DNA from 2 places in the Streptomyces sp. NPDC051217 genome. Region 2 is predicted to be linked to the other one. Evidence: riboswitches for the same ligand, from Rfam matches in the RefSeq annotation. Region 2 holds a riboswitch; the other holds the start of a gene.

Region 1 (14,217 bases), on a different contig from region 2:
CTTCCTCCTGCTTGTCGAGGTACAGCGCGCTGGTGAGCTGCTCCAGGTAGACGAGATCGGAGAGGTCGGACTCGGGGAAGCGCAACATCGTGAAGGCACCGCTCTCGCCCGCGTGCCCGCCGAAGCTGAAGGGCATCACCTGGAGCGTGACCGTCGGATGCTCGGAGATCTCGATGAGATGGGCCAACTGACCGCGCATCACCGACCGGTCGCCGTACGGGCGGCGCAGCGCGGCCTCGTCCAGCACCGCGTGGAAGCGCGGGGCGCGCTCGGAGACGAGCACCTTCTGGCGCTCCTGGCGCAGCGCGACGCGGCGGTCGATCTCTGCCTGGGGTGCGTTCGGCATGCCGCGCTTGACGACGGCGTGCGCGTACGCCTCGGTCTGCAGCAGGCCGTGCACGAACTGGACTTCGTAGATACGGATCAGCGAGGCGGCGCCTTCGAGTCCGATGTATGTCTGGAACCAGCCGGGCAGCACGTCGCCGAAGCTCTGCCACCAGCCGGCGACGTTGGCCTCACGGGCGAGACCGATCAGGGACCCGCGCTCCATCTCGTCGGCGACTCCGTAGAGCGTCAACAGGTCCTCGATGTCCCTGGACTTGAAACTCACCCGCCCCAACTCCATACGGCTGATCTTGGACTCCGACGCGCGGATCGAGTAACCGGCCGCTTCACGAGTGATGCCGCGCGACTCACGCAGCCGCCTCAGCTGCGAGCCCAGCAGTATGCGCCGCACCACGGATCCGCCCGGTTCGACTGCGGTCACGTCTCCAACCCTCCCCATACGGTCCATCTCCCACTATTTCTCCCACGACAACCCCGGAGCACCCCCGAACCCTGAGAGCCGGATTGTGCCATCAAACGCATCACCCCGTACTCATTCGATTACAGAAATGAGAAGCCTTTGAGAAGAGGGCCAAAGTGGTCGACAGAAGAAATAAACCGGAACACCACATCCTGGGCCAAGTCGGGCGCGTGCACGTGCATCTGCCCTTGCATCTGCTCTACGCATTGGGAACCATGGTCCTCGCCGCACCTGCGTGCTCGTTCGTGTTTGACGTGTTGTGACGCTGTACCACCGCAGTATCGCTACGGCCGCGAATCCCGGGGAGTGCCTCGCATGGGGACGAATGGATCGACCGTGCTCGAGCCGTTAAGGCAGGGGCTTCCGCCGATCGATCCCGCAGCCGTCTCCAGCTCGGCGTCGTGCGCGCTCCCGGCCCGCTACGAAGCGGTGCGCGGGGCACGGCAGTTCACCCGGACGACACTCTGCCAGTGGGAACTCGACGACCGTTTCGACGATGTCGCGCTGGTCGTATCCGAACTCGTCACCAACGCACTGCGGCACGCCCTCCCCTCGGACACGCCGCGCGAGGCTCAGGAACCGCCCGTACGGCTGCATCTGATGCGCTGGACGACGCGGTTGGTGTGCGCGGTGCGCGATCCCAGCTACGCGGGTCCCACCGCGCGCGAGTCGGGCGAGGACTTCGCCGCGGAGTCCGGCAGAGGGCTGTTCCTGGTGGAGTCGTTCAGCGATACGTGGGGGTGGCATCCGCTCGCCGGCTCACTGCACGGCAAGGTGGTCTGGGCGCTGTTCCGGCTGCCGACCGAATGAGGACGGGCGGCGGAGCACGAGCGGTTGACGGCGAGCGGTTGACAGCGGGCACTTGACGGCGAGCGGTTGACGACGGGTCGGCCGACTGCGAATGGCTTGAGAGCTCGGTCTCAGGCCGTCAGATGATCGAATTCCCCGTCCTTCACACCCGCCAGCATGGCCACGATCTCGGCCCGGGTGTACACGAGGGCGGGTCCTTCCGGGTGGCGTGAATTCCGGACCGCCACCGACCCGCCGGGCAGTTTGGCGAACTCCACGCAGGAGCCCTGCGAATTGCTGTGCCTGCTCTTCTGCCAGACGACTCCGTGAAGCTCGGTGGCCGCCATGCCGTTGTACGCGTGGTGCACAGGACGCTCCCCGAGTTGCATGGTGCAGGTGTCAACTAGCTCGGATCATAGCTGTGTTCACATGCCAATGCATGAGCAGATGCACGTGCACGCGGGGTGTTCCCTTGACTACAGACTCACGAGCTTTTGCCTCATTCATTGAGACGAGCGGAAAGCCCTTTCGGTGCCGCCGTTTCCCGGACTCGTCCGGAACTCGTCGGCCCAGATCTGTCTTGATGCCGTCCTGGTAGCTTGGCGCGGTCGTGAGAACTGAAGGGGGACTTGCACGTGCACAAGATCGTACGATCCAGCGTCGCGGCGGCGGGACTCGTGGTCGCGCTCACTCTCACCGGCTGTGGCGACAGCGACAGCGGTGACGGCGCCGCCAAGGCCAAGGGCTCCAGCGCGCCGGCCACGAGCGAGCCGGCCGCCAGTGCCGACGAATCCACCCCGGCCACCGGCGGCACCGCCGACGGCCTCGAAGGCACCTGGGCCGGAATGACGGAGGGCAAGGCCGTCGCGCTGTCCGTCAAGGAAGGCCAGGCGGCTCTCATCGCCGGCGAGCACATCTGCCAGGGCGACGTCCAGGACATGGGCGGCGAGCCGATGCTCTCGCTGAAGTGTGCCGACGGGAACACCGAACGCACGATGGGGTCGATCGACTCCAACGACGGGAAGAACCTGGTGCTTTCGTGGGAGGGCGGCGCGAAGGACAGCCTCGCCAAGACGGAGCCGGGCGAACTGCCCGAAGGGCTGCCGACCGATATTCCGGTGCCGTGACGGATACCGCTTTCTCCTCTTGAGGGCGTTGGGTCAGCTGAACCCGGCGCCCTCATTATGAGGAGGTCACATCCGGCCGGAGCCTGTCACCTGGGCCCGGTCCGCCGCCGCCGTGCCGTGCGCCCACCCTTCGCCGTCGGTCACACCGCGCACCCTCGTCCGCACGGTTTCGGGGAACATCCGCTCCGCGCGGTCGGCGACCGCCACCTCCCGTGCCGCCAGGACGGGCAGCAACCGCCCTCCCCCGCCGGAGGTCAGAGCGCGGCCACCGGTGCCCGTACCGGCGGTTTCGGCGCCTGCGGCGTCTGCCGTGACCTGCTCCGCGGTCGCCGCGAGCCGTTCGCCGATCCGGTGGGCGTACGCCATGAGGAACGACTGCCGGAAGGTCTTCGTCCGCCTGCGGCCCGACGCGCGCTGAGCAGCCTCCGCACGGGTCATCGCCGCCGTGCCCTGCACGAGCAGCGACGTGTGCAACAGCTCGACCACTTCCAAATCCGGCTCAAAACCGACCACGGTGGAGAAGCCGAAAGCGCTGTTCCATACCGAACGGCAGCGGTTGGCGGACGCCACGGCGTCGAGCAGGATCGCCTTCGCCGTCTCGTACGGCGCGTCCACCCCGATCCGGCAGGCGGCCGGCACGTCGCCGCGGTGCGCGCGGTCGGAGAGCAGCGCCTCGTCGATGCTGTGCCGGGCCATCAGCTCCTGCGCCTTGGCACTCAGGGCCTCGGCCTCCTCGGGGAAGTCGGTGCCCTCCGCCTTGGCGAGCAGGGCGCGGATCCGGGTGAGCATGCGCGGTTCGCCGTCGGCCACCGGGAGGTGGACGGGCGTGCCCGGGACCGGCCCCACGGCCTCGATCGCCGGGAGCCCGAGGAGCAGCCGGTACAGCTCCAGGGCGGTGGTCGCGTACGAGAAGCGGTCGGCGGACCGGGGCGCGGTCCCGGCCTTGCGCTCGGCTTCCAGGTCCAACGCGATCTCCGTGAGCTGAGCGTGCCAGCGCGGGGCGACCCGTTCGTACCGGACCGCCTCCGTGGCGATCAGCTCGGCGACGAGACGCACATGCGTCTCGTCGAGGTCGCGGCGCACGAGCCGTACGACGTCCGGCGGGCTGCCAGCCGCGCTCCCAGGCCAGGCGCAGGAACCGCTCGCCCCGTCGTCGCAGTTCGGCATCGGCCGCCGGATCGGCGGCGAGCAGCGAGGCGCCGGTGTCCAGGCCCCGGCCGCCGTCCGCCTCCGGGTCGGCGTAGAGCGCGGCGGCGAACGCGCCGTCGACCGCACCTGACTCGCCCGGCGTACCTGGACCTCGCATGGGGCCGTCTCTCCTTGTCCCTTGATCGGCAGGCCCCTCGCCGTCGTGGAGACGGGCCGCCGTCCATGGTCCCAGAAGACGACTTATCCACAGGCTGTGCATATCGAACTACTGCACTACCTGCGCGATCGCCCGTCTGTCCACAGGTAAGGGAGGTACCGGTACACGATCCGGCGCGCCGACCTACCGTGGGGGAACTCGCGACGAGAGGACACGGACGCGCATGGGCGGGAACAAGAAACTGATGCTGGCGGGCGAGTGGTATCTGCCGGACGACGAGGAGCTGGCGGCGGAGTCCCGGCGGCGGGCGGACCTGTGCTCCGCGTACAACGGGACGGACGGGCGCGGGCTGCCCGACGCGGAGGGGCGCGAGCGGATACTGGACGAGTTGCTGGGTTCGGTGGGTGAGGGCGTACGGATCCGGCCCCCGTTCAACTGCGACTTCGGCACGTACATCAGCATCGGGGCCCGTACGTTCATCAACTTCGGCGCGGTCTTCCTCGATCCCGCGCCGATCACCGTCGGCTCCGACGTCCAGATCGGCCCGAACGTCCAACTGCTCACACCGACCCACGAACTCGACACCGAGCGCCGCAGGGCGGGGTGGGAGCGGGCGTCGCCCGTGACCATCGGCGACAACGTCTGGCTCGGCGGCGGCGTGATCGTCTGTCCCGGCGTGACGATCGGCGAGAACACGGTGGTCGGCGCGGGATCCGTGGTCACGAAGGACCTGCCGGCCGGGGTCCTGGCGGTCGGCAATCCGGCGCGGGTGATTCGCGAGCTGGAGTAGGCGGGGGGGACCTCTACCGGAGACCGGCACCGTGACCGGGAGACGAACCGGGCGGCGCGCCCACGCGCGGCGCCCCACGCTCGCCCCCCCGGCTTCAAGGCTCGCGGCGGCGGGGGCGGCGGACGACGGGCGGCTGACAGATCAACGACAGCGGGACCGGAGTCCCCGCTCCCCCTGAGGGGCCCCTCAGCTCACGGCTTGATGATCAGCTTGCCGCGCGTGTGGCCCGAATCGCTCGCCGACTGCGCCTGGGCCGCGTCGGCCAGTGGGTACGTCTGCGCCACCAGGACGCGCAGCGTGCCGTCCGTCGCCATCCGGGCCTGCTCGGCGAGGCCGGCACGGCTCTCCTCCGGGGTCGAGCCGCCCGCGGAGAAGGCCACCCCGTGCTCGGCGGCCGTCGGGTCGGCGATCGTGATGATGCGGTCGGTCGTGCCGCCGCGCAGGGTGATCGAGTCCGGCAGCACGCCCTTGCCGGCCGTGTCGAAGACGGCGTCCACACCCTGGGGCGCGGCGGTGCGCACGCGCTCGACAAGGCCGTCGCCGTACGTCACCGGGGTGGCGCCGAGCAGCCGGAGGTAGTCGTGGTTCGTGGGTGAGGCGGTGCCGATGACCGTCGCGCCGCGCGCCAGGGCGAGCTGGACCGCCATGGATCCGACCGATCCGGCCGCGCCGTGTACGAGAAGAGTCTCGCCCTCCTTGACGGCGAGGTCGTCGAGCACCCGCCGGGCGGTCTCGCCGGCGACGGGGATGGCGGCCGCCACGTCCCAGCTCAGTCCGGCCGGCTTGGGTACGACGACGCCGGCCAGCGTGTACTGCGCGTACGCACCGCCCACGGACCAGCCGAGGACCTCGTCTCCCACGGAGAGTCCGATGACGCCGTCGCCGACCGCGTCCACGACTCCCGAGAACTCGCGGCCGGGGACCTCGGGAAACGTCGTCGGGACGACGTCCGCCATCCAGCCCTTACGGATCTTCACATCGGCCGGGTTGACCGCCGCCGCCCGTACGGACGCGCGGATCTGGCCGGGTCCTGGTTGCGGTTGCCCGATGTCCGTGAGCTGAAGCACCTCAGGACCGCCGAACTCGTTGAAAACGATCGCCTGCATGTCAGCCTCCGTAAGTACGAACCCATCGGCGTCGCGGGGCGCTCCTCGCCGCCTCCTGGGCAATACCGATGCGATTCGTAAAGTTTCATGCCGTATGAGTCATTTCGATGGTCTCTGCCTGGAGCCCTGTCCGCCTCTCGAATGTTCCGCCCGGGTCAGTTCCGCACCGGCCCGTTGTCAGACCCGGCTGGGAGACTCGGACGCATGATCGGACGGTGGGCACTGGCCCCGGCGGAGGGCGGCGGCGCGTGGCTCGCGCCGCTGGGCGCGGACGCGCGCCCCGCCGGTCCCGTGCTGCGCGCGCCCGATCTCGTCGAGGCGGTCCGGGCACGGCTGCCGGAGGTGACGCGGTGGGTGTGGCGGTGCAGCGCGGAGCTGGTGCCCCGGCTGCTGGCCGCCGGGGTCCGGGTGGAGCGGTGTTACGACATCGAGGCGGCGGAGCTGCTGCTGCTCGGCCACGAGGGGCGGCTCGGTGAACCCCGGTCGGCGGCGGCGGCCTGGGCGCGGCTGCGGCACGGGCCCGTACCGCCGGATCCGCCGCAGCGAGCCGCCGAACCGGGTTCGCAGTCCTCGCTCTTCGAGCCGCAGGCGGGGGCGGACGTGCCGTTCGAGGCGCTTCTGGAGGTCTACGCGGAGCAGCAGCGGAGGCACGGGGCGGCGGAGCATCCGGACCGGATGCGGCTGCTGACGGCCTCGGAGTCGGCCGGGATGCTGGTGGCCGCCGAGATGCACGGCGCGGGGCTGCCGTGGCGGGCGGATGTGCACCGCGCCCTGCTGGACGAGCTGCTGGGTGAGCGGTACGCGGGCGGAGGTGAACCCCGGCGGCTGGCCGAGCTGGCCGATCAGGTCTCGGAGGCGTTCGGGCGGCGCGTACGGCCCGATCTGCCGGCCGACGTGGTGAAGGCGTTCACGCGGGCCGGGTTCAAGGTGAGGTCGACGCGGCGGTGGGAGCTGGAGGAGATCGACCATCCGGCGGTGGCTCCGCTGATCGAGTACAAGAAGCTGTACCGCATCTGGACGGCGCACGGCTGGAGCTGGCTCCAGGACTGGGTGCGGGACGGCCGTTTCCGGCCGGAGTATCTCCCGGGCGGTACGGTCTCCGGCCGCTGGACGACCAACGGCGGCGGCGCGTTGCAGATCCCGCGGGTCATACGTGGAGCGGTCGTCGCCGACCAGGGGTGGCGGCTGGTGGTGGCGGACGCCGACCAGATGGAGCCACGGGTGCTGGCGGCGATCTCCCGCGACCGGGGGCTGATGGAGGTCGCCGGGCACGACGACGATCTGTACAAGGTGCTGTCGGACCGCGCGTTCTCCGGCGATCGCGCGCAGGCGAAGCTCGCCCTGCTGGGCGCGGTCTACGGCCAGACGTCGGGCGACGGCCTGAAGAATCTGGCGGCTCTGCGAAGACGGTTCCCCCGGGCCGTCGAGTATGTCGACGACGCGGCGCGGGCGGGCGAGGAGGGCAGACTCGTACGGACGTGGCTGGGCCGGACGAGTCCGCCGGCGGCCGGTTCGGAGGACGGCGGCGAGGCGGGGATCCCGCAGGAGTCCGACGAAGTGCCGTCCGGTGACGGCGAGTTCACGCCGGGGTACGCGTCGACGAACGCCCGCGCGCGGGGGCGCTTCACGCGGAACTTCGTGGTGCAGGGCAGCGCGGCCGACTGGGCGCTGCTGATGCTGGCGGCGCTGCGGAGCGCGACCGCCGGTATGCGGGCGGAGCTGGTCTTCTTCCAGCACGACGAGGTGATCGTGCACTGCCCGTGGGAGGAGGCGGCGGACGTGGCGGTGGCGATCCGCGAGGCCGGTGAGCTGGCGGGCCGGATCGCCTTCGGGGAGACGCCGGTGCGATTTCCTTTCACGACGGCGACGGTGGAGCGCTATTCGGACGCCAAGTAGGGCGTGCCGGCGAGTGGCGTCGTCCGCCCGCAGGGCGGGGCCCTGCGGGCGGTGCTCGCCGCGGGCGGTGCCCACGATCGCAAGGCGGAGGATCGGCGTGGTGGATGGACCGGGCGCACTCGGGCGACTGAGGACAACGCAGCGAGATGCCGTGCCCGGCGTCGTGAGCCGGACGGGACTTTCGGAACACACCCTGGGGATTTACGCTCGGCGGTGGGCATCGGAATCAGCGGCGGCCCGCCAGGAACTCCGCCGCCGCCACTCCCGAGACCCGGGTCGCGCCATGGGTGACCAGGTGCACGGCGCCGGGCGCCGCGCCGTTCGGTACGCCCATCTCCACGACCACCGCGTCGGGCCGGCTCCCCAGGAGCCGCGCCATCGCCGCCGACATCCAGCCGTGCCGCGCCGCGTCGCGCACCACGACGACCAGCGAACGCTCGGCCGCCGGATCGAGCACCTTGCGGTCCAGCAGATCAGCGGCCGCCGCCATGTCGCCCGGCTCCGTCAGGTCACCGGCCCCCATCAGATCGGCCTCCGTCAGCCGTACGGATGTGGTGCCGGGCAGCAGATCGCTCAGCGGAGCCGCCACGCCCCAGGGGGTCTGCCCGTCGACGGCCAGATTCATCGTCGGCGACAGCTCCACCACGTGCGGCGCGCCGACGAGCGGCAGCACTGAGTCCCGGCCCTGCTCGGTCGACACCCGCAGCGCGCGCCGGGCGGCGACGAGGCCGATGTCGGACGCGGCGTCGTCGGTGGCCACGGCCCGCGTACGGCTGCCCGACCAGGCGGCGAACTCGGCGACCCGCGCCGCCGCTTCGTTGATCCGCGCCTCCGGGAGCGTGCCGTCGAGCACGGCTTGGACCAGGGCGTCGGTGAGCTGGTCGAAGGTCGCCTCACCGGCGTGCTCGCCGCCGACGCACACGGCGTCCGCCCCGCCCGTGACCGCCCGTACGGTGGCCCCGTCGATGCCGTAGCGGGCGGTGACCGCGCGCATCTCGATGCCGTCCGTCACCACCAGTCCGTCGAAACCCAGCTCGCCGCGGAGCAGGTCGACGAGGATGCGGGGGCTCAGGGTGGCGGGCAGCTCGGCGTCGTACGCGGGCGCGAGCAGGTGCGCGGTCATCACCACGCGCACGCCCGCCTCCATCGCGGCGACGAACGGCGGCAGCGCGGTGGCGGCGATCTCCTCGGCGCTCGCCGTCACCCGCGGAAGCCCGTGGTGGGAGTCGACGGAGGTGTCGCCGTGGCCGGGGAAGTGCTTGGCGCAGGCGGCGACACCGGCCGACTGTAGTCCGCGGACCCAGGCGGCGGTGTGCCGGGAGACGACGTCCGTACGGGCGCCGAAGGAGCGGGCGCCGATGACCGGGTTGAGGGGGTTGGAGTTGACGTCGGCGCTGGGCGCGTAGTTGAGGGAGATACCGGCGGCGTGGAGTTCGCGCCCGATGTCGCGGGCGACGGACTCGGTCAGATCCACGTCGTCCACGGCGCCGAGCGCGAGATTGCCCGGCCGGGAGGCGCCGGTCCAGGCTTCGAGCCGGGTGACGTCGCCGGCCTCCTCGTCGATGGCGATGATGAGGTCGCGGTTCTCCGCGCGTAGCTCGGCGGTGAGGCGCGCGACCTGTTCGGGGTCGACGATGTTCCGGCCGAACAGGACGACGGAGGTGAGACCGCCCGCGATTCTGCGGCGGACCCAGTCGGGGACGGTCGTGCCCACGAACCCGGGCTGGAGCACGGTCTCCGCGAGACGCGTCAGTTGCTGGTGACGGCTGCTGGGTCGGCTGCTCGACTCCATGCGGATCCTCCGAAGGCGCGTCGCTCGGCCGGCTCAGCGAACCGCCCTTTGAACTTGGTACAGGCCAATCGGATGTTGGCTTAGACCAATAGGCGTGTCAAGGAGGTATCGGCCTGCCGCGTTGTACGAACTCGACCCGGAAGCAGGTGGATTAGCCCGTTCATGAATATTTGGTAAGGCTTCGAGGGAGCGGATGGACAACGGCTAGGCTGGGCGGTGCAGCTGGTTCGTTCCCGTCCGCAGGGCGGGAGCGTCGTAAGAGGGAACCCGGTGGGAATCCGGGACTGCCCCGCAGCGGTGAGTGGGAACGACCGCCGTCATCAGCACTGGGCCCGAGCCGGGCCTGGGAAGCGACGGTCAGTAGGTGTCCACCGGGTGTCCGCACCCGGCGGGTGTGCCCGTGAGTCCGAAGACCTGCCCGCTGCCCGTACGCGACCGATCGCGTACGGACATCCCGGTGACCTCGTGGGCGGGTCGGCGTACATATCGGTCGGGCAGCCGTGCTGGCGCGTGCACGCACATTCACAGACGTGCACACACGAACACACGCGGACGCGTAGACACGCGTACCGAGGAGCCCGTCCGATTCCGTACCCCTTCGTGTCCTCGATCCGTCCCGGGATCGCAGGACAACTCGCGAAGGAGAGTTCCGTGACAGACAAGTCCGCAGCCGCGGCAGCACGCGCCACCGTGTACGGCTACCCGCGCCAGGGCGCGCACCGCGAACTGAAGAAGGCCGTCGAGGGCTACTGGCGGGGCGCCGTCGGCGCCGGCACCCTGCGCGACACGGCGGCCGGGCTGCGCCGGGCCAACTGGGAGCAGCTCACCGCCGACGGTGTCCACGAGATCCCGACCGGCGACTTCTCGTACTACGACCATGTCCTGGACACCAGCGTGATAGTCGGCGCGATCCCCGGGCGGCACCGCGCCGCGGTCGACACCGACGCGCTGGACGGGTACTTCGCCATGGCGCGCGGTACGCAGGACGTGGCGCCGCTGGAGATGACCAAGTGGTTCGACACGAACTACCACTACCTGGTCCCCGAACTCGGCCCCGGCACCGGCTTCCGCGCCGACTCCACCAAGCAGGTCGCCGAGCTGACCGAAGCCCTCGCGCTCGGCCTCACCGCCCGGCCCGTGCTCCTCGGCCCCGTCACCTACCTCCTGCTGGCCAAGCCCGCCCCCGGCGTGCCCGACGGCTTCGAGCCGCTGACGCTGCTCGACCGGCTCCTTCCCGTGTACGCGGAGGTCCTGGCCGACCTGCGCGCGGCCGGGGCCGACTGGGTGCAGCTGGACGAGCCCGCGCTCGTGGCGGACCGCACCCCGGCCGAACTGGCCGCCGTCGCCCGCGCCTACCACGACCTGGGCGGTCCGACCGACCGGCCGAAGCTGCTCGTCGCCTCCTACTTCGACCGGCTCGGCGAAGCCCTGCCGGTGCTCGCCAAGTCGCCCGTCGAAGGGCTCGCGCTGGACTTCACCGGTCCGGCCGCCGCCAACCTCGAAAGCCTCGCGTCCGCCGGCGGACTGCCGGGCAAGCGGCTGGTCGCGGGCGTGGTCGACGGACGCAACATCTGGATCAACGACTTCGAGAAGTCCCTCGCCACGCTCGGCACGCTCCTCGGCCTCGCCGACCGCGTCGACGTCGCGCCGTCCTGCTCCCTGCTGCACGTCCCGCTCGACGCGACCGCCGAGCACGACATCGCCCCGGAGATCGCCGGCTGGCTGGCGTTCGCCCGCCAGAAGAGCACGGAGGTCGCGACCCTGACCCGCGCCCTGACCGAGGGCACCGGCGCGATCACCGCCGAACTCGCCGCCAACCGCGCCGCTCTGGCCTCCCGCGGGGGCTCGGCGCTCACCCGCGACCCGGCCGTGCGCGCCCGCGCCGCGGCCGTCACCGGCGCGGACGCCCGCCGTTCGCAGCCCTACGAGGTACGGACCGCCGCCCAGCGGGCGCACCTGGGTCTGCCGCCGCTGCCGACGACCACCATCGGCTCGTTCCCGCAGACCGCCGACCTGCGCACCGCGCGGGCCGACCTGCGCGCCGGGCGGATCGACACCGCCGGATACGAGGAGCGGATCAAGGAAGAGATCCGCGATGTCCTCGCCTTCCAGGAGAAGGCGGGGCTCGACGTCCTGGTGCACGGCGAGCCGGAACGCAACGACATGGTCCAGTACTTCGCCGAGCAGCTGACCGGTTACGCCGCCACGCGGCAGGGCTGGGTGCAGTCGTACGGCACCCGTTACGTACGCCCGCCGGTCCTCGCCGGTGACATCTCGCGGCCTGCTCCGATGACCGTGCGCTGGACGTCGTACGCGCAGTCGCACACCGCCCGTCCGGTCAAGGGCATGCTCACCGGGCCCGTCACCATGCTCGCCTGGTCCTTCGTCCGGGACGACCAGCCGCTCGGCGACACCGCGCGGCAGGTCGCCCTCGCGCTGCGCGACGAGGTCAACGACCTTGAGGCGGCGGGCACTTCGGTGATCCAGGTCGACGAACCGGCCCTGCGCGAGACGCTGCCGCTGCGTAACGACGGACGAGCCGCGTATCTGGCGTGGGCGACCGAATCGTTCCGCCTCGCCACCGGCGGCGTACGACCGGACACCCAGATCCACACCCATATGTGCTACGCGGAGTTCGGCGACATCGTCCGGGCCATCGACGATCTCGACGCCGACGTCATCAGCCTGGAGGCGGCCCGCTCCCATATGCGGGTGGCCGGCGAACTCGCCGCCGAGGGCTACCCACGCGAGGCGGGACCCGGCGTGTACGACATCCACTCGCCGCGCGTCCCGAGCACGGCCGAGGCAACGACGCTGCTGCGCAAGGGACTTGAGGCCATCCCGGCCGAACGGCTCTGGGTGAACCCGGACTGCGGTCTCAAGACGCGCGGCTGGCCGGAGGTCCGTACGTCGCTGGAGAACCTGGTCGCGGCGGCCCGCGAGATCCGGGCGGGCCTGCCGACGGCGGACTGATCCACCATCCCGCTGTGGCCGGGGGCCTACGTCCCCGGCCACACCCATCAGTTACAGACCGAAGAGCGCCAACGACGGCTCCAGGCCGTGCAGTTCGACCGGGACGGTACGGTGCGCCTCCCACCCCGCGCGGTCCAGGCGCAGCCGCTGCTGGGGGCGCGCCTCGCCCCCTACCGACACCACCGTCAGCCCGTCCGGGCGGTAGCCGAGCTTCTCCGAGACCCGCAGCGACCGCGCGTTGTCGGTCATCGCGGCCGACGTCACATACCGCGCGCCCAGCCCCTCGAACGCCAGGTGCAGCGCGGCCGCCCGCATCTCCGTTCCGATGCCGCGCCCCTGGTGCGTCAGGCCCAGCCACGAGCCGGTGAGTGCCTCGCGGGTCACCGCGAAGTCGTCCGCGCCCAGGTCCTGGCGGCCGACCACCTCCCCCTCGCGGCGGACGGCCAGGCTCAGCGTCCAGGCCCCCGGGGTCCAGGCCGCCACGGTGCCGAGCACATGCTGGAAGGTCGCCCGGCCCCGTTCCTCGGGGCTCGCGTCGGTCCACGCCACGGAGAAGGGCATCGTGTCCTCGTCGTGCACCCCGGCGGCGGCGACCGCCGCCAGGTCGGACAGCTCGTCCAGATCCGGGAGCCGGAGTTCGAGGCGGGGCGTGGTGATCCGCAGGCCGTACAGGGGCCAGACATGAGGTTCCATGACGGGAGCCTGCCGAACCGGCCGGCGGCGCGTCGACCGAATTACCCGCCGGATCACCTGCCGGGGTGATGCGGCCGACGCCGCCGTCCGACCCGGCCCGCCCCACCCCGCCGCCCTACTCCGTCCGCAGCCCCTCCGGCCGCATCATCCGCCACAGCGGTGGCAGGCTCGCCAGCGTCACCAGCAGGATCACCGACGCGCCGACCACCGCGTACGGGACGAAGACCCACCAGTCACCGATCGACTTCCCGATGATGCCCAGCATGAATTCGCCGAGGACGAGCCCGCCGGCGATCGCGAGGCCCGTGCCCAGCACCACCGGCACCGCCGTCTGCCACAGCACCGACCACGCCAGCGTCGCGCGCCGCGTACCGAAGGCCACCAGGACGGACAACAGCCGCCTGCGCTCGCGCAGTTGCTCGATCTGCGAGACCAGCATGCTCGCGGCGATCAGCATCATCGTGAGAGTGCCGCCCACCTGGAGGCCGCTCTGCACGCTCGCGTACTGCTTGTCCCGCTCAAGGTTCTGAAGCGCGCGGACCCGCAGCGTGGGGTCGATGTCCGCCGCCGTTCCGCGTACGTACTCGGCCGCGTCCGGCACCTCCCGGTCGACCTTGACGGAGGCCGTGGCCGTGGCCCCGGGCAGTCCGCGCGGGCCGAGAGCGCCCGGCGTGACGAGGATGCCGTCGTGCACGTCGCCCATCGGATCGGGGAAGGCGGTCACCGTCCGGGCCGACCTGGGCAGCGTCCACAGCACGGGCTTGCCCCTGCCCTCCCCGTAGTCCCCGGTCAGGTCGATCTCCTTGCCGGGAGTGGCGGCCTCGTCCGTACGGGCGTTCTGCTCCTCCACCCCGGCCACCCCGACCCGCTTGGCCGCCCTGGAGTCGAGGTGCGCCACGAACGTGTCCCCGTCCTGGCAGGAGGGCAGCTCGGCGATGTC
Region 2 (14,217 bases):
GCACAAGGAGTGCGCGGACGTCACCGAGTTCGACGACAAGCTCGCCGCGCTCGTCGACGACATGTTCGCCAGCCAGCGGACGGCGGAGGGCGTGGGCCTGGCCGCCAACCAGATCGGCGTGGACCTGAAGGTCTTCGTCTACGACTGCCCCGACGACGACGGGGTACGGCACGTCGGCGTCGTGTGCAATCCGGTGTTGGACGAACTCCCGCCCGAGGACCGCAATCTGGAGGACGGCAACGAGGGCTGCCTCTCCGTGCCGACGGCGTACGCGGAGCTGGCGCGGCCCGACTACGCGGTGGTGCGGGGCCAGGACGTCCAGGGCAAGCCGATCAAGGTGCGAGGCACCGGCTACTTCGCGCGCTGCCTCCAGCACGAGACGGATCATCTGTACGGATACCTGTACATCGACCGGCTCTCGAAGCGCGACCGCAAGGACGCGCTGCGGCAGATGGAAGAGGGCACGCCGCGCTACGAGGTCGTGCCGAACGCCTGAGTGCCCGAAGTCCGCGTGTGGCGGGCGACGACGGCCGACGGGCCGCCGACGGCGGCGGCGGATGACGGTTGATCACGGCCGGACACGGCCGGACACGGCTTCTGAGCGGCCCCGTTCCCGATCCCCGGGAGCGGGGCCGTCGACGTCGCGGTGGACAGCGGGTGAAGTGCCGGGCCCCGGCGCCATTGGTCCGACAAATGACCCTGGTGGGCGCCCGGTTGACGCGCGTCGACCCTTCCGCCACGCTCTGCCGTACATCTCGCCTTGAATCTGGAGACCCGATGTTGCGACGTACCGCAAGACTTCTGCTCAGCCTTGTCATGACCCTGTCCTTCGCTGTGGCGGGGGCGGTCGTCACTGCCGGCCCCGCGCAGGCCGACGGCTGCTACACCTGGTCCGGCACTCTCTCCCAGGGGTCCAGCGGCGCCGCTGTGACCCAGCTCCAGATCCGCGTGGCCGGCCACGTGGGCAGCGCCGCCCCGCTCGTCATCGACGGCGAGTTCGGACCGGCGACCGCCGCCGCGGTCAAGCGCTTCCAGTCCGCCTACGGACTGGCCGCCGACGGCGTCGCGGGCCAGAACACCTTCAACAAGATCTACGACCTCCAGGACAACGACTGCACGCCGATCCACTTCACCTACGCCGAGCTGAACACCTGCAACTCCACCTGGGCCGGCGGCGCGGTGAGCGCGGCGACCGCCAAGTCCAACGCACTGCGCACCATGTGGAAGCTGGAGGCGATGCGGCACGCCATGGGTGACCAGCCGCTCCGTGTCACCAGCGGTTTCCGATCGACGGCCTGCAACGCGGCGGTCGGCGGAGCGAGCAACAGCCGCCATCTGTACGGTGACGCCGCCGACATCGGGTCCGGCCCGCACACGTTGTGCGGCCTGGCCCAGAACGCGCGTAACCACGGCTTCAACGGGATCCTCGGCCCGGGTTACCCCGGTCACAACGACCACGCCCATGTCGACCACCGCTCGGGCCGCTTCTGGTCCGCGCCGAGCTGCGGTATCTGACGGCTCTCTCGTACGTCCGGGGGCCTCACGCGACGCGCGTGGGGCCCCTGAACGTACGCCGGTACGCGTTCGGGGTCGTCCCGAGCGTGCGCATGAAGTGGTGACGCAGGCCCGCCGCGTTCCCGAAGCCGGACCGGCCGGCTATCGCGTCGACCGTCTCGGCCGTCCCCTCCAGCAACTCCTGTGCCAGCAGGACGCGTTGGCGCAGCAGCCAGCGGTACGGAGTGGTCCCCGTCTCCTGCTGGAACCGGCGCGCGAAGGTGCGGGGCGACATATGGGCGCGCTCCGCGAGCTGTTCGACGGTCATCTCACGGTCCAGATGCCGCTCCATCCAGGCGAGCACCCCGCCGACCGTGTCGCACGCGGTGGGCAGCGGGCGCTCGATGAACTGGGCCTGCCCGCCGTCGCGGTGCGGCGGCACCACCATGCGCCGGGCGATGGCGTTGGCGACCTCGGGGCCGTGCTCCTGGCGGACGACGTGGAGGCAGGCGTCGATGCCCGCGGCCGTACCGGCGGAGGTGACCACCGGGCCGTCGTCCACGTACAGCACGTCGGGCTGCACGTCGGCCAGCGGGTACGCCTCCGCCAGCTCGGCGGAGTGCATCCAGTGGGTGGCGCAGCGGCGCCCGTCGAGCAGCCCGGCGGCGCCCAGGGTGAACACGCCCGCGCAGACGCTGAGCACCCGCGCGCCCCGGTGTACGGCCCGGCGCAGCGCGTCCAGCAGCTCCGGCGGGTAGTCCCGGACGACGTACGTGTCCCCGGCCGGCACGCAGATCAGATCGGCCGCCTCCAGGCGGTCGAGCCCGTGCAGGTCACCGATCGTGAACCCGGCGTGGGTACGGAGGACGGGGCCCTCGGCCGAGACGACGGCGAAGTCGTAGACGGGCAGGCCCTGCGCGCTGCGGTCGAGGCCGAAGACCTCGCAGAGCACGCCGAGTTCGAAGGGGTGCACGCCGTCGAGCAGGACGACGGCCACGTTCTTCAGCATGGCACCAGTGTGGCAGTAATTCGACGGTTCATGACAGTCCTGCCACTGCCCCTTGCTCCATGGAACGACGACAGTGGAGGCATGAACTCAATCGGTGGTTACCTCCTCGTACTTGCCCTTTTCGGCCTTCTCGCCCTTCCCGGGCTCATCGGACACCTCAGGGAGCGCGCCATCGACCGCCAACTGCGGCGCGCGGAGCACCCGGAGGAACCTGAGCCGCCCGCCGGCCGCTCACCCACATATGCGCCGGCGCGGCGGCAGCCGCACCGACCGCGTACCACAGCAGGTCAGGCGCATTGAAGGTCGAGCCGAGCACAAGCCGCACGACCACACTCCGCTCGGCCGGCCCGGCGGTCACCCCGGTGAGCTGAAGCAGCTCGACGGCGCAACTGAGGCCGAGCGCCCCGGCTCCGGCGACGAGGGGCCGCACGCGGGGAGCGGCCAGCACGATCAGGACGTACACGAGCACGGTGTACAGCGCGACCCCGCCGTACTTGGCGACGTCGCCGCCCGCGACAACCCTGATCCCGAGCCCGGCACCGACGGTCCCGCCGGCGACTGCCGCTGCCACCAGCCGCGTACGTGCGAGAACACCCATGCGGGGAGCCTATGCGGCCGTGCGTGGACGGGGGGCGGGGCGGCCTCCGGCTCAGTTGCCACGGGGGGCAGTTGAGCCGGGGGTGCCGTCACGCGCACTGGTCGATGTGATGGCCGCGCCACGGCCCTTCAGGCTGGGCTCAGGACGTGCGGAATGAACTCCGCGACCGGGATCTCCACCATGAAGATCTCGCCCGCCTGTTCAGGAGGTTCGCGCCAGAACCGCAGAGTGACCGTCAAACACGGCGAGGCGGAACTGCTTGACGAATGCCATGTTGTCGTCGCAGGTCAGCCACTGTCCCGCAGCCCACAGGTCTACTCGGCGCAGCGCGTGGTCCCACTCGCCGACCTCGGCGGCGAACCTGTCCTTGTCTCCCAGAAGTACGGTCACAGCGGGCTCAGTCTGCGGCGTGTGCCTCGGTGGTGGCGAAGGTGATGAACGTGCGCCAGGCGTCAGCCACCGCCTCGCGCCGCAGCTCCCACGTCCGCAGCTTCACGCTGCGCGTGCCGCTCTCCCTCAGTACCAGTGGCTCGTCCGTGAGGTGGAAGCCCGTGCCGCGCGCCACCGCCGTGCTCGCCGTGTTGCCCGGTTGTATCCGGAGCACCGCGCGCCGTACCGGCGCGTCGTGGAACGCGTGGGTGAGCATCAGGCGTACGGCTCGGGAGGCCAGGCCCTGGCGGCGGTACGGGGCGCCGATTCCATAGCCGAGTTCGACCTCCGAGCCGTCCTCCGCCGCGACGAACAGCAGCACCTCGCCCATCGGGGTCTGCCCGTCCGTCGTGATGGCGAGCTGGAGCGCCTGGCCCGATGCCCGGCGTTCGTGGGCGCGGGCCACATACGCGCGGGCCGCGGTCTCGTCGAACGGCGCTCGCAGCGGCGTCCAGCGGTCCATCTCGGGCTCGTCGAAAAGTGCGGACAGGGCGGGGACGTCCGCCTCCGTCCATTCGCGTAGTTGAAGGCCCTCCCCCTGGGGGAGGGGGGTGTGAAACATGGGGTCATAGTGCCGGGGCCCCGTGGCACCCGCCATGGGGCCCCGGCAGTTCCGCTTTCTAGAAGTCGTCGTCGAAGCCGACCGTGCCCTCCACCGCCACCTGGTACGCCGACGGGCGGCGTTCGAAGAAGTTCGTCAGTTCCTGGACGCCTTGCAGTTCCATGAACGAGAACGGGTTCTCGGAGCCGTACACCGGTGCGAAGCCCAGGCGCTGGAGGCGCTGGTCCGCGACGCACTGGAGGTATTCGCGCATCGACTCCGTGTTCATGCCCGGCAGACCGTCGCCGCACAGGTCGCGGCCGAACTGGAGCTCCGCCTCGACCGCCTCCTTCAGCATGTCGGTGACCTGCTGCTGGAGCGCGTCGTCGAAGAGGTCCGGCTCCTCCTTACGGACGGTGTCCACCACCTCGAAGGCGAAGTTCATGTGCATCGTCTCGTCGCGGAACACCCAGTTGGTGCCGGTGGCGAGCCCGTGCAGCAGGCCGCGCGAGCGGAACCAGTAGACGTACGCGAACGCTCCGTAGAAGAACAGGCCCTCGATGCAGGCCGCGAAGCAGATCAGGTTCAGCAGGAAGCGGCGCCGGTCCGACGAGGACTCCAGGCGGTCGATCTTCTCCACCGAGTCCATCCATTTGAAGCAGAACCGCGCTTTCTCGCGGATCGACGGGATCTCCTCGACCGCGTCGAACGCCGCGGCCCGGTCAGCCGGATCGGGGAGGTAGGTGTCGAGCAGCGTCAGATAGAACTGGACGTGCACGGCCTCCTCGAAGAGCTGGCGGGAGAGATAGAGCCGCGCCTCGGGGGAGTTGATGTGCTTGTAGAGCGTCAGCACCAGATTGTTCGAGACGATCGAGTCGCCCGTCGCGAAGAACGCGACCAGCCGGCCGATCATGTGCTGTTCGCCGGGGGAGAGCTTGGCCAGGTCGGAGACGTCGGAGTGGAGGTCGACCTCCTCCACCGTCCAGGTGTTCTTGATCGCGTCGCGGTAGCGCTCGTAGAAGTCCGGATAGCGCATGGGGCGCAGCGTCAGTTCGAAGCCCGGGTCGAGCAGATTCTTCTCGGCGGAGGTGGACGTCATTACTGGCAGGCCTCGCAGGACTCGGGGTTTTCCAGGGAACAGGCGATCGCGTCGGAGTCCGGCGCCATCCGCACGGGTGCTGTGGCCGCCGCCGGCTGAGACTTCGCCGCGCGGGCGATGCGCGTCGCCGGGCGCGAGCGCAGGTAGTACGTCGTCTTGAGGCCCTTCTTCCAGGCGTACGCGTACATCGAGCTGAGCTTCCCGATGGTCGGCGTCTGGAGGAACAGGTTCAGCGACTGGCTCTGGTCGAGGAACGGTGTGCGCGCCGCCGCCATGTCGATCAGGCCGCGCTGCGGGATCTCCCAGGCCGTGCGGTACAGCTCGCGCACATCGGCCGGGATCCAACTGAAGCCCGCCACCGAGCCGTTGGACTCGCGCAGCGCCTCGCGGGACTGCGCGTCCCACACGCCGAGGCGCTTCAGCTCAGCCACCAGATAGGCGTTGACCTGGAGGAACTCGCCCGACAGGGTCTCGCGCTTGAAGAGATTGGAGACCTGCGGCTCGATGCACTCGTAGACGCCCGCGATGGAGGCGATCGTCGCGGTGGGCGCGATGGCGAGCAGCAGCGAGTTGCGCATCCCGCTCTTCGCGACGCGCGCCCGCAAGGCGTCCCACCGCTCGGGCCAGTTGAGCGACACGTCGTAGTGGTCCGGGTGCAGCACGCCGCGCGCCGCGCGGGTCCGGTCCCAGGCCGGCAGCGGGCCCTCCCGCTCGGCGAGGTCGCAGGACGCCTCGTACGCGGCGAGCATGATCCGCTCGGAGATACGGGTGGAGAGCGCGGTGGCCTCGGCGGAGTCGAACGGCAGCCGCTTCTTGAAGAAGACGTCCTGGAGGCCCATCACACCCAGGCCCACGGGGCGCCACTTGGCGTTGGAGCGGCCCGCCTGCTCGGTCGGGTAGAAGTTGATGTCCACGACCCGGTCGAGGAAGGTCACGGCGGTCCGGACGCTCTCGTCCAACCGCTCCCAGTCCAGCTCGCCCGACTCCGTCACGAACGCGCCGACGTTGACCGAGCCGAGGTTGCAGACGGCCGTCTCGCCGTCGTCCGTGACCTCCAGGATCTCGGTGCACAGGTTCGACGAGTGCACGACGGCGCCCGGCTCGGCGGTCTGGTTCGCCGTACGGTTCGAGGCGTCCTTGAAGGTCATCCAGCCGTTGCCGGTCTGGGCGAGGGTGCGCATCATGCGGCCGTACAGCTCGCGCGCCGGGATGGTCCTGCGGGCCTTGCCCGCCGCCTCGGCCGCGCGGTACGCCGCGTCGAAGCCGTCGCCCCACAGGTCGACCAGTTCGGGCACGTCGGAGGGCGAGAAGAGCGACCAGACGCCGTCCGCGTCGACCCGGCGCATGAACTCGTCGGGGATCCAGTGCGCGAGGTTCAGATTGTGCGTACGGCGGGCGTCCTCGCCGGTGTTGTCGCGCAGCTCCAGGAACTCCTCGATGTCCGCGTGCCACGTCTCCAGATAGACGCAGGCCGCGCCCTTGCGCCGGCCGCCCTGGTTGACGGCGGCGACCGAGGAGTCCAGCGTCCGCAGGAACGGCACGATGCCGTTGGAGTGCCCGTTCGTGCCGCGGATCAGTGAACCGCGGGCGCGGATGCGGGAGTACGAGAGGCCGATGCCGCCCGCGTGCTTCGAGAGACGGGCCACCTGGTGGTAACGGTCGTAGATCGAGTCCAGCTCGTCCAGCGGGGAGTCCAGCAGATAGCAGGACGACATCTGAGGGTGGCGGGTGCCGGAGTTGAAGAGCGTGGGGGAGGAGGGCAGGTAGTCGAGCCGGCTCATCAGGCCGTACAGCGCGGCGACTTCGTCCACGGCGGCCGGGGAGTCGTCCTTGGCCAGCCCGGACGCGACGCGCAGCATGAAGTACTGCGGCGTCTCGATGACATGCCGGGTGATCGGGTGCCGGAGCAGATAGCGGCTGAAGAGCGTGCGCAGGCCGAAGTAGCCGAAGCGGTCGTCCGCGTCCGGGTCGATCATCGCGTCGAGACGGGCGGCGTGGCGGGTGACGAAGGCGGCCGTACGGTCGGCGATCAGGCCCTCCGCGTGGCCCACCGCGACCGAGGAGGAGAACGAGACGGCGCCCTGGCCCGCGGCCTCGTCCGCGATGGCGCGGGTGAGGAGGCGGGCGGCGAGACGGGAGTACGCGGGGTCCTCGGAGATCAGCCCGGCCGCGGCCTCGGTGGCGAGCGCGCGCAACTCGGCGTCGTCCGAGGCGGCGTTGCGGCCACGGAGCGCGGCGGCGGCGACCTTGCCGGGGTCCGTGTCGGCCAGATCGGCGGTGAGGTCCGTGAGGGCCCGCAGAAGGCCCGTCCCGGGGCCGTCGGCCGGCCCGGCGGTCTCCCGTTCCCGCTCGGCGATGGCTGAAGCCGGATCGGCTGGCGCGATGGTCACGTGGTGCTCTCCCTCGCTCGGTTCCGGGCCAGGGGGAGGGCATGGCGGCGCACGCCCGCGTACGCCGTCCCGGAACCGGGCGGCGAGCGGTGCGGCGTCCACCGGCCCTGCCTCGGAGCCCGGACGTCTCGGCACCCGGACCGGTCGATCCGGGAGCGCCGTCGGCAAGTGCTCGGACTCGCGGGCACGACAAAGCGCACCACAGCACACCGTTGCGGGACAGTTCCGGATTCCCACCGGATTCTCCTGCGGCGACAGCAGACTTGAGCATACATGTGGGGTTGGTTGGGAGCAGCACCCCCCACATGTTGTGTCGGGGATGGCTCGTCTCAGATCTCCAGGCTGTACGTGAGTAGTACAAGTTCCGGATACGGCGCCCAGTCCCGCTCCGGCGTCCGTACGAAGCCCAGCCGCTCGTAGATCCGGTGGGCGGACAGCATCGCCTTCTGGGTGGAGAGCCGCACCCGTACGCATCCGGTGGCCCGCGCGCGGTCCACACACGCCCGCACGAGCGCCCCACCGACCCCGCGCCCTCGGCCGCCGGGCGCGACGGCCAGCATGCGGAACTCGGCCTCACCGTCCCCGGCGAGATCGGCCCAGGCCGACCCGGCACCGACGTAGGCCACCCCACCGAGCAGGGTCCCCGCACCGTCGACGGCCACGAGCACCTCGCTCCCCTCGGCCCGCCCGGCGACATCGCGCAGGGTCTTCAGATAGGGGTCGCCGGTCCCGAAGTCCAGCAGCCCGTCGTCCAGATAGGCGCGGGCGGTTATCTCCCCGAGGGCGTCGTACTCGGCGGGCTCGGCCGCTCTGATGGTGAAGTCGCTCTCCGACCTCGTCTTCTGATCCATGACAGCAGTGTGCGATATCGGTACGACAGCGCTTTGTCAGAGGGCGCCGCATCGTTGAGTACAGAGCGAGGAGGGTCCATGACCGTGACCACTGACCGGAACCATCTGGAGACGAGCGTCTTCGACGAGCTCACCCTGATAGTGGCCCGCACGGACGAGCGCGTGCGTATGGAACTGATCGACGGGAAGCTCAGGAGCAAGGTAGTGCCGGACGGGGATCACGGGCGCATCATCGAGTGGCTGCTTCGCATCTGCATGCAGTCGCGGCCAGAGCTGTTCCTCTACCCGGATCAAGGGCTGAAGGTGCAGGCCTATCGCAGTGGCCGTGCCCGGCCGGACGGTTCTCTGGCGCCCAGCGGCGCCTTTGTCGGTCAAGGCGAGTGGGCTGCCCCCGAACCGGTTCTGATGGCCGTCGAGGTCACGTCGTACGACTCCGACACCGACGCGCGCGGCCGGGTGGAGAAGCCCCGCGCCTACGCCGAGACCGGCATCCCCGTCTATCTGCTGATCGACCGGGACTCCTGCGAGGTAACCGTCTACAGCGAGGCGGACGGCGTGCGCTACGAGAGTGCCCGCACGGTGCCCTTCGGCAAGACGGTCGCTCTGCCCGGCCCGGTGGACATCACCCTGGAGACCGAGCAGCTCAAGGACTGGGTGCGCTGACACCCGCTCCCGCACGGTGAAGGGCCGCCGCTCCCCGCAGGGGAACGGCGGCCCTTCGCTCGCTCAGCAGCAGCGGAATCCTTCTCTCGGGTCCGCCTCGCGGGCGTCCGTCCGGCCGCGTTCGAAGGCGCGGCGTGTCATGGGCTCCGTCGTGGGGTCGCAGGCGCGCGTGTGGGCCACGTAGTGGTCGTACGCCGACTCGCCCGTCAACTCCCGTACGTACCAACGGATCCGGCCCACCGCCTCGCGCACCTTCGACGCCGACGTCATGACGGGTCCGCCCCGGCGGACGCCTTCGCCTGGGCGGCGGCCAGCTCCGCCTTCTCCTCCTTCGTGGGGATCAGGCCCGCCGGTGCGACGATCTCCGACTTCACGTACGGCGTCTCCGACAGCTTCACGCTCTCCGGGTGGCGGATCGCCTTGTAGCAGACCCGTGCCGCGTCGGCGATGACCACGATGATCAGGATCGCGAAGAGCGCCGAGAGGACGCCGTCCACCGTCGAGTTGGTGACGACCGTGTGCATGTCGTCCATGGTCTTCGCCGGCGGGATCACCTCGCCGTTGTCGATGCCCGTCCGGTAGACGTCCCGCTGGGTGAAGAAGCCGACCTTCGGGTCGTCGGAGAAGATCTTCTGCCAGCTCGCGGTCAGCGTGACCGCCGCGTCCCAGGCGAGCGGAACGGCCGTCACCCAGGCCCATTTGAGCCGCCCGGACTTCACCAGCAGCGTCGTACACACGGCGAGCGCCACCGCCGCCAGGAGCTGGTTCGCGATGCCGAACAGCGGGAAGAGCTGGTTGATGCCGCCCAGCGGGTCGTGCACGCCGACCCAGAGGAAGTAGCCCCACGCGCCCACGACCACGGCGCTGGCGAACCAGACGCCGGGCTTCCAGCTGACCTGGCGCATCGGCTTGTACACATTGCCGAGCATGTCCTGGAGCATGAAGCGTCCGACGCGCGTACCCGCGTCCACCGTCGTGAGGATGAACAGCGCCTCGAACATGATCGCGAAGTGGTACCAGAACGCCTTCAGCCCCGCGCCGCCGACGACGGACGAGAAGATGTCCGACATCCCGAGCGCGAAGGTCGGCGCGCCGCCCGTGCGGGACAGCAGGCTCGACTCCTCGACGTCCTTGGCCGCCTGGGCGAGTTGGTCGGGCGAGATCGTGAAGCCGAGGTTGGCGACCGCCTGCGAGGCGGATTCGACCGTGCCGCCGATGACACCGGCGGGGGAATTGACCGCGAAGTACAGACCCGGGTCGATGATGCACGCCGTGATCATCGCCATGATGGCGACGAACGACTCGGTGAGCATCGCGCCGTACCCGATCATCCGGATCTGGGTCTCCTTCTGCACCATCTTCGGCGTGGTGCCCGAGGAGATCAGTGAGTGGAAACCGGACAGCGCGCCGCACGCGATCGTGATGAAGACGAACGGGAACATCGAACCGGCGAAGACCGGACCGTCCCCACGGCTCGCGAACTCGGTGACCGCGTCCATCTTCATCGTCGGCAGCGCGACGACGACACCGATCGCCAGCAGCGCGATCGTGCCGACCTTCATGAAGGTCGACAGATAGTCGCGCGGCGCCAGCAGCATCCAGACCGGCAGTACGGAGGCCAGGAAGCCGTACACGATCATCCAGATGACCAGCGTGCCGGCCTCCAGCGTGAACGTGTCCGCCAGTGAGGACTCCGCGACCCAGCCGCCGGCCACGATCGCGAGCAGCAGCAGCGCCACACCGATGAGGGAGACCTCGCTGACCCTGCCCGGCCGCAGTACCCGTAGATACACGCCCATGAGGAGCGCGATCGGGATGGTCATCGCGATGGAGAAGACGCCCCACGGCGAGTCGGCCAGCGCGTTGACGATGACCAGTGCCAGCACCGCCAGCAGGATGATCATGATGAGGAAGACCGCGATCAGCGCGGCGGCGCCGCCGAACGGGCCTATCTCGTCACGGGCGATCTGGCCGAGCGAACGGCCGTCGCGGCGCGTGGAGAAGAAGAGCGTGACCATGTCCTGGACCGCGCCCGCGAAGATGACGCCCGCGACGATCCAGATGGTGCCCGGCAGATAGCCCATCTGCGCGGCCAGCACCGGCCCGACGAGCGGTCCCGCGCCCGCGACGGCCGCGAAGTGGTGGCCGAAGAGCACCCGCCGGTCGGTGGGGTGGAAGTCCACGCCGTTGTCGAGCCGTTCGGCGGGCGTGGCCCGCGTCTTGTCGACCTTCAGTACCCGCCGCGCGATGAATCTGGAGTAGAAGCGGTAGGCGATCGCGTACGAACCGAGTGCCGCCGCCAGCATCCAGGCGGCGGAGACTTCCTCTCCGCGCGACAGCGCGAGGACACCCCAGCCGACCGCGCCCACCAGAGCGACGAGCGCCCATGTCGCGATCGCCTTCGGCGTGAGACGCCCGGACGAGTTCTGCGCGGAACTTGCTGGTGCCGGCTCTGGCATGGCGAGTCGTCCCCTCACTGGTCACCTGCTGAAACTCGCAGGAAATCTAAGGGACCGTCTCGGCATGCGTCACCCCCCGTCCGCATTTCGGTAAGGCAACGTTGTACGTGCCCCACGCGTGCGCCGGTTCCGGAACGTACCGCCTGACGTGCTCTTTTGCCGGTCTCGTTCGGTCTGACTGGGTCTGGCCCGGTCTCGGCCGGTCTCGCCCGGTGCCGCCCGACCTCAGTCGGTGGGCCGGCGCAGCCGCGCCACGAACTTGTACCGGTCGCCCCGGTACACCGAGCGCACCCACTCCACCGGTTCCCCGGCGGTGTCGATCGAGTGCCGCGAGAGCATCAGCATCGGCAGGCCCACATCCGTACCGAGCAGCCCCGCCTCGCGCGGGGTCGCCAGCGATGTCTCGATCGTCTCCTCGGCCTCCGCCAGATGGACTCCGTACACCTCCGCCAACGCCGTGTAGAGCGACGTGTACTTGACGAGCGAACGGCGCAGCGCGGGGAAACGTTTGGCCGAAAGGTGTGTGGTCTCGATGGCCATCGGCTCGCCGCTCGCCAGCCGCAGCCGCTCGATGCGCAGCACGCGTCCGCCCGCGGTGATGTCGAGCAGCCCGGCGAGCGTGTCGTCGGCGGTGACATAGCCGATGTCGAGCAGTTGGGAGGTCGGCTCCAGGCCCTGTGCGCGCATGTCCTCGGTGTACGAGGTGAGCTGGAGCGCCTGCGAGACCTTGGGCTTGGCCACGAACGTGCCCTTGCCCTGGATCCGTTCGAGCCGGCCCTCGACGACCAGTTCCTGGAGCGCCTGGCGCACCGTGGTGCGCGAGGTGTCGAACTCGGCTGCCAGCGTGCGCTCCGGCGGTACGGGCGTGCCCGGGGGCAGCGTTTCCGTCATATCGAGCAAGTGCCGCTTCAGCCGGTAGTACTTGGGTACGCGTGCGGTACGAGTGGCTGCCCCGTTCTCGGTCTCGGTGCCGCCCCCGTCCGTGGCCATGGTCTGCCTTCCCGAGTCCTGCGCTGCTGCCGTCACCGGCTCCTCCGTCTGTCGCGGCTCACATGGTGGCACGGTCCGGTCGCGGGTCGTCTCCCCGATCCAGGTGTCGGTCCGATAACGGACACGACAGCCCTCTTATACACCCTTGACACCCCTAAAGGTCTAGGCCAAGCTCCCCGTACTGGTCTAAACCATTAAAGACCAGGTCCCAGCCCCGGTGGTACTCGTCGTAAGTCTTCGCGGTGGGGAGGGGGTTGCAGGAATCCCTGAGGAGGGTGGCGTGAAGCGCAAGCTCATCGCGGCGATCGGCGTCGCGGGCATGATGTTCTCGGTCGCGGCGTGTGGATCCGACGACAGTGACTCGGCGAAGGACCCGAAGGACCGCAAGGACACAGTCACCGTCTGGCTGATGGTGGACGCGCAGAGCACCTGGCCGGAACTGGTCAAGGACGTCAACGCGCAGTTCAAGGAGAAGTACCCGAACGTCAAGGTCGACGTCCAATACCAGCAGTGGGCGGACAAGGCCAAGAAGCTCGACACCGCGCTCGGTGGTGACAAGTTCCCGGACGTGGTCGAGCTCGGCAACACCGAGACGATGCAGTACATCCTCAACGGCGCCGTCGCCGAGATCGATCCCAAGAAGTACGACAACTCGGACACCTGGATCCAGGGCCTCAAGGACACCTGCACCTTCGAGGGCAAGCAGTACTGCGTGCCGTACTACGCCGGTGCGCGCGTGGCCATCTACAACACGGACATGCTCAAGAAGGGCGCCGGCCTCGACACGCTGCCGGAGACCGAGGACGAGATGCTCGCGGCCATGGACAAGATCGCCGCGGAGAACGGCAAGAAGGACAAGCGCTCCTCCAGCCTCTATCTGCCGGGCCGTTACTGGTACGCGGCCATGTCTTACGTCGCCGCGTACGACGGCAAGATCGCCGAGTACGACGAGGGCGCGAAGGAGTGGAAGGGCACGCTCTCCTCGCCCGAGTCGCAGAAGGGCATCCAGCACTTCATCGACCTGGTCAAGAAGTACAACAAGGCCGATCAGACGAAGGACGAGCAGGACCACGCCAATGTGATGGCCAACGAGAAGGCGGCCCTCATCTACGGCAACGGCTGGGAGTCGGGCTCCGTCGTCGACGGCAAGAACAACGGCAACCCGAAGCTTGAGGGCAAAATCCTCACCGCCGGAATGCCCGGCCCGAACGGCAAGGCGCTGCCCTCCTTCATCGGCGGCTCCGACCTCGCCATCACCAGCAAGTCCAAGGTGCAGGATCTGGCCGAGGACTGGGTCTCGATATTCACCAGCGAGAAGTCCATGGAAGTCCTCGCCGGCAAGAACATCCTGCCGAACAACGAGAAGCAGCTGGAGCCGCTGAAGGCGAAGCCGGAGACGGCGCCGATCGCCAACGCTGTGCCCGACGCGTGGTTCACCCCGATCGCGCCCGGCTGGACCTCCATCGAGAAGGAGGAGGTCCTGGAGAACATGCTCCTGTCGATCCTCAAGGGTGACTCCGTGGCCGACGCCACGAAGGAAGCGGACTCGAAGATCAACGAACTGATCAACGAAGAGTCCTGACCCCAGGTCCTCAGCCTCGGCCAGGGACTCCAACCAGGAGTCCCGGCCCGGGATCTTGAGCGCCAGGGCCTCCGGTGCCCCCGCCCCCGGAGGCCCGTCGGCTCACGGGCGG

The links. A riboswitch is a leader RNA that binds a small molecule or an ion and turns the genes downstream of it on or off. The one in region 2 is predicted to bind cobalamin.
Region 1: another riboswitch for cobalamin. It lies ahead of metE (5-methyltetrahydropteroyltriglutamate--homocysteine S-methyltransferase); the one in region 2 lies ahead of ACIBBB_RS16565 (ribonucleoside-diphosphate reductase subunit alpha).

The regions. Positions count from the first base shown of each region.
Region 1 covers NZ_JBITEV010000018.1:80,109-94,325, forward strand. Annotated here, with positions in the region: gene ACIBBB_RS31105 (helix-turn-helix transcriptional regulator) at 1-784, opposite strand, end outside; gene ACIBBB_RS31110 (ATP-binding protein) at 1,121-1,615, shown strand; gene ACIBBB_RS31115 (DUF397 domain-containing protein) at 1,726-1,962, opposite strand; gene ACIBBB_RS31120 (hypothetical protein) at 2,230-2,721, shown strand; partial or broken gene ACIBBB_RS31125 (DUF2786 domain-containing protein) at 2,788-4,027, opposite strand; gene ACIBBB_RS31130 (sugar O-acetyltransferase) at 4,251-4,817, shown strand; gene ACIBBB_RS31135 (NADP-dependent oxidoreductase) at 5,009-5,923, opposite strand; gene ACIBBB_RS31140 (bifunctional 3'-5' exonuclease/DNA polymerase) at 6,128-7,819, shown strand; gene ACIBBB_RS31145 (glycoside hydrolase family 3 protein) at 8,046-9,611, opposite strand; cobalamin riboswitch at 9,868-10,027, shown strand; gene metE (5-methyltetrahydropteroyltriglutamate--homocysteine S-methyltransferase) at 10,263-12,584, shown strand; gene ACIBBB_RS31155 (GNAT family N-acetyltransferase) at 12,636-13,277, opposite strand; gene ACIBBB_RS31160 (FtsX-like permease family protein) at 13,393-14,217, opposite strand, start outside.
Region 2 covers NZ_JBITEV010000006.1:215,400-229,616, reverse strand. Annotated here, with positions in the region: gene def (peptide deformylase) at 1-496, shown strand, start outside; gene ACIBBB_RS16595 (D-Ala-D-Ala carboxypeptidase family metallohydrolase) at 778-1,515, shown strand; gene ACIBBB_RS16590 (GlxA family transcriptional regulator) at 1,541-2,503, opposite strand; gene ACIBBB_RS16585 (DUF2809 domain-containing protein) at 2,661-3,101, opposite strand; gene ACIBBB_RS16580 (hypothetical protein) at 3,303-3,491, opposite strand; gene ACIBBB_RS16575 (GNAT family N-acetyltransferase) at 3,499-4,092, opposite strand; gene ACIBBB_RS16570 (ribonucleotide-diphosphate reductase subunit beta) at 4,151-5,170, opposite strand; gene ACIBBB_RS16565 (ribonucleoside-diphosphate reductase subunit alpha) at 5,170-7,560, opposite strand; cobalamin riboswitch at 7,706-7,838, opposite strand; gene ACIBBB_RS16560 (GNAT family N-acetyltransferase) at 7,890-8,411, opposite strand; gene ACIBBB_RS16555 (Uma2 family endonuclease) at 8,490-9,074, shown strand; gene ACIBBB_RS16550 (YbdD/YjiX family protein) at 9,138-9,344, opposite strand; gene ACIBBB_RS16545 (carbon starvation CstA family protein) at 9,341-11,533, opposite strand; gene ACIBBB_RS16540 (GntR family transcriptional regulator) at 11,759-12,523, opposite strand; gene ACIBBB_RS16535 (sugar ABC transporter substrate-binding protein) at 12,804-14,105, shown strand.